DNA from 2 places in the Proteiniborus ethanoligenes genome. Region 2 is predicted to be linked to the other one. Evidence: riboswitches for the same ligand, from Rfam matches in the RefSeq annotation. Region 2 holds a riboswitch; the other holds the start of a gene.
What was found. Region 2 has a riboswitch for glycine ahead of BLV37_RS11730 (GrdX family protein). Riboswitches for the same ligand answer to the same signal wherever they lie in the genome.

Region 1: linked by a shared signal. The riboswitch ahead of gcvT (glycine cleavage system aminomethyltransferase GcvT) and the one ahead of BLV37_RS11730 (GrdX family protein) in region 2 are both predicted to bind glycine.

What each region holds. Positions count from the first base shown of each region.
Region 1 covers NZ_FNQE01000008.1:69,979-72,392, reverse strand. The annotation lists gene gcvH (glycine cleavage system protein GcvH) at 1-364, opposite strand, end outside; gene gcvT (glycine cleavage system aminomethyltransferase GcvT) at 413-1,519, opposite strand; glycine riboswitch at 1,743-1,834, opposite strand; gene BLV37_RS04690 (pyrophosphohydrolase domain-containing protein) at 2,336-2,414, shown strand, end outside.
Region 2 covers NZ_FNQE01000029.1:4,967-7,380, forward strand. The annotation lists gene BLV37_RS11725 (Na/Pi cotransporter family protein) at 1-493, shown strand, start outside; glycine riboswitch at 676-778, shown strand; glycine riboswitch at 780-852, shown strand; gene BLV37_RS11730 (GrdX family protein) at 934-1,320, shown strand; gene trxB (thioredoxin-disulfide reductase) at 1,430-2,374, shown strand.

The sequences.
Region 1 (2,414 bases), on a different contig from region 2:
AGTCTTCGTATTCCTCAGCATTCATTAATTCTTCTAATTCAGATTCATCTGTAAGTTCAATTTTTACAATCCAGTTAGCATATGGATCTTCGTTGATTAAGCCTGGTTCTCCATCTAAATCTTCATTTACCTCAACAACTCTACCTGATACAGGAAGATAAGAATCTGAAGCAGCTTTAACTGATTCAACTACAGAGAAAACATCTCCTGCATTTAGTTCGTCATCAACTTGAGGTAATTCAACATAAACGATTTCCCCTAGCTTATGTTGTGCAAAATCTGTAATTCCAATATAAGCTTCTTTTCCTTCTACTTTTATCCACTCATGATCATTTGAATATAATAGACCTTCTACTATTTTCATAAAAAACTCCTCCTTAAATTTAATCCTTTTTTATTTTTTTATATTGTTTTATTTTTTATAATGCTTTTGATAGAATGTCTTGCTTACTACCTTAGCTTTTAATGTTCTGTTTCTTACTTTGATTTCAATAGGCGTTTCTAAAGCTGTATAGTCCATATCTAGCATTGCAAAGCCTATATTTCTCTTTAAAGTAGGAGAGAAATATCCTGTAGTTACAAAGCCTATTTTCTTATCATCTGCATAAACTTCATAGCCATGTCTAGGTACGCCCTTATCTATCATTTCAATACCTACTACTTTTCTCTTTAGCCCTTCTGCTTTTTGTTTTACAAGGGCATCTTTTCCTATAAAATTATCTTTATTTAGTTTTACAAACATTCCTAGTCCTGCTTCTAATGGAGTAATATCTTGACTTATTTCGTTTCCATATAGAGGAAGTGTAGCTTCAAATCTTAATGTGTCTCTTGAGCCAAGACCCGCTGGTCTAATCCCTTCTTCTTTACCTGCTTCCATTAGCTTCTCCCATAGACTTTCTGCATGCTCATGGTCAAAGTAAATCTCAAATCCATCTTCTCCAGTATATCCAGTCCTTGAAATTAAACAATTTGCTCCAGCTACATTTACATCTCTTTTTAAATAGAAAAATCCTATTTGAGAAAGATCTGTGTCAGTAAGTTTTTGAAGAATCTTTTCTGCTTCTGGTCCTTGGATAGCAATTTCAGATATTTCATCTGAAAGATTCTTTACAGTCACATCGAAATCCTTTGCGTGTTGATTAATCCACTCTACGTCTTTTTCCACATTACTTGCATTGATAACTAGGAAGTAATGGTCTCTTGAGAACTTGTAAACTAAAAGATCGTCCACAACTCCTCCATCTGGATAACACATAAAACTATATGCTATCTGATTGTCATTAAGTACAGATACGTCATTTGTAACTAAGTACTGAATAAAATCAAATGCCTGCGGTCCTGTTACTTCTACTTCTCCCATATGGGAAACATCAAAAATCCCTGCTCTTGTTCTAACTGCTTCATGCTCCTGTGTCAAGCCCTCATATTGTACTGGTAATGCCCATCCTGCATAATCTACAATGTTACCACCATATTTCAGATGTGCATTATAAAGCGATGTTTTTCTTGGTTCTGCCAAAGTAACTCCTCCTTTCAGTTTTTGGGTTTCTTTATAATACTATAAATTAATATTAATTATGTAATAATAATTATTATGTTCGTTGTAAAAATGCACAGCATAGATATAATATACCCAATTTATTTGTAAATCTTACATCTGATATTCATAGGATTATATGGTGTAGTTAATCATAATGAAAAAGGAATACAATAGCATAAAAGCATTAGAAAGCCGTGTGCCATTATATTCCTCTGTTCTATAACCTGAGAGTTTCTGTATTATAATACATTTCTCCTTCGGTGCTGATTATTCAGACTCTTCAGAGTTCCATCTGATGACGATACTTTTGCCTGAAAGTTTCTATAAAAGATTGGCTCTTCTTATATTGCTTCTTCGGCTATCTCACTATATGTAGATATCTCACGCCACCTTCATCTGGTGCATATATATTTTTCATTTCCTCATTCGCTTAAATGATAATATATTTTCATAAAAATATCAATAATTGTTATTAAATTAACTTTAGTATTGTTAAATTTTTAACCATCGTCGTTGGAATAAGGTTATGTACACATTAAAGATGCACCTGTCTGGTTATCTAATATTGGCTTTTTATATAAGAAAGTTTTCTATTATTTAGTTATATTACTTGTATTAAATTATATTATATTTATTAATAATTAACAATGATTGTTAGGAAAATTTCACATTTATTGTTAAACCATTTTCAATATTGTTTTTAGTAATATATATTATATTTGTGATAGAATATAATTTATGTAGTAGATACACTTATTATGTCATAGGTTTATGCAAATTTTGGAGGTGGATTTTTTGAGTAATCAATGGTGGCATATGGTTAAAGATTTTCAAATGAAATTTGGGCATCCTTATAGAGATACTCCTAAACTTC
Region 2 (2,414 bases):
AGAAAAGCTTATTAACGAAATTGAAAGAGAGATAACTAAATATTTAATCCAGCTTTCTCATGCGCCTCTTACAGATGCACAGCATGCAACAGTAACTACCTTGTTTCATGCAATCAATGATATAGAGCGTGTAGGAGACCATGCTGAAAATATAGCAGAGCTATCACAGACTAGAATAGATGAAAAGCTTTGGTTTACAGATATGGCTCTTGATGAACTTCATGTTATGTTTGATAAGGTAGAGAATACATTCAGTAAATCCTTATTGGCCTTTAAAACTGCAGACCCTGTAATAGCAAATGAAGTAATAGATTTAGAGGCAGAGGTTGATATTATGGAAAAGGAATACAGGGCTAGACATATTGAAAGACTAAACACTCAGTCATGCTCACCAAGCTCAGGTATAATATTTCTTGATATGATAAGCAATCTTGAAAGAATATCAGACCATTCTTCAAACATTGCTCTGTATATGTTAGATGCTCTAAAATAAGAGATAAACCAGATAAGTTTATAGAAAATAACCAAAAAAATCATTAAATATTAAAGATATTTAATGATTTTTTAATAAAAAAGTGATAAAAAGTGTTGTATATAAAAAAAATATATATTATAATGTTCTTGAACAACAAGATTGATTTTTATTTAACAATTCTATAATTAAATAAATGCTGAATGAAAAATGCGGAAGAGACCAATTAAATTTGGCGCCGAAGGAGTAAGTCATAAGTTTGCCATTTATGGAGAAGCTCTCAGGCAAAAGGACCGTATTTGGACAGTTCTCTGGAAAGCCTATGGCACCGAAGGGGCAATTCTTTAAAAAGAAGAATCTCTCAGGTTTAGAACAGAGTAGAGGGGCACATAATAATGTAAACTTCTATTCTGTTTTTTTGTCTCTAAATAATTGTATGTACATTATAAGGAGTGAAACCTATGAGCTGTATTATATTTACGAATAACCCACTAATAAAAGATGTATTTTCTTCTACATATGAAATTCAGTTCTGCGAAAAGGACTATATAGGTGTTTTGGAAACTGTAAGAGACAAAATACATTTGGGTCATATACTTTTATCACATCCCCTAGCAGGCAGCATTAAGCCTAATGAAACTCCATATAGAACAATTCTTATTTCAAAAAATAAAAAAAACTTAGATTATAATTCGTTATCAATTATAGAGAGTGCCATAACCACTGCCAGAAAATTTATGGAGAACAAGATGACTCCAAATTGGACTGATATAGCACTTTTAGATTTCCAGACAGTAGATTTTTCACTAATAGAAGGTATTTTAAATAACATGACTAATTTTGAATAAAACAGGGTAATTTTGGGTAAATTTTAGTTGCTGAACAGTATTATTTGCTACTGTTAACCACAATAGTAAATTGGGTATATAATAGTATAAAATTAAAGGAGTGACGCTAATGGCAAATCTATACGATACTATAATAATCGGAGCAGGTCCAGCAGGTTTAGCAGCAGGATTATATGCGGCAAGAGCAAAAATGAAAACGCTTATTTTAGAAAGAGAAAAGGCTGGTGGTCAAATAGTTACTACTGAAGAAGTAGCCAACTACCCAGGCTCAGAAAAGGACGCTTCAGGCCCATCACTAGTTGCTAGAATGGTAGAACAAGCAGAAGAGTTTGGGGCAGAAAGGGTACTAGATGAAGTTAAAGAGGTTCAGTTAGAAGACAAAATTAAGATTGTTAAAGGAGCAAAAGGCGAATATCACGCAAAATCAATAATAATTGCTACAGGAGCAAAGCCTAAGCTTATGGGATGTCCAGGAGAAAAAGAGCTTACTGGTAAGGGAGTTTCCTATTGCGCAACTTGTGACGCAGATTTCTTTACTGATTTAGAAGTTTTTGTAATAGGTGGAGGAGATTCAGCTGTTGAAGAAGCAATGTATTTAACTAAATTTGCTAGAAAAGTGACTATTATTCATAGAAGAGATGAACTTAGAGCTGCTAAATCAATTCAAGAGAAGGCTTTTAAAAATGAAAAAATTGATTTTATATGGAATTCGGTAGTTAAGGAAGTTAAAGGCGATGGCATAGTAGAATCAATGATACTTACAAATAGAGTAACTGGAGAAGAAACAGAAATTTTTGCTAATGAAGATGATGGCACTTTTGGTATATTTGTATTTGTAGGCTATGACCCAGTAACTTCATTGTTTGACGGCATGATAAACATGGAAAATGGTTATATTATTACAGATGATAATATGAAAACTAATATACCGGGAGTATTTGCAGCTGGTGATTGCAGGGTTAAATCACTAAGACAAGTGGTTACAGCAACAGCAGATGGTGCTATAGCTGCTACACAAGCTGAAAAGTACATAGAAAGCGTTTTTGAGGAATAAAAATAGAAATTTTTTAAATAAAACAAATATATTAGGAGGG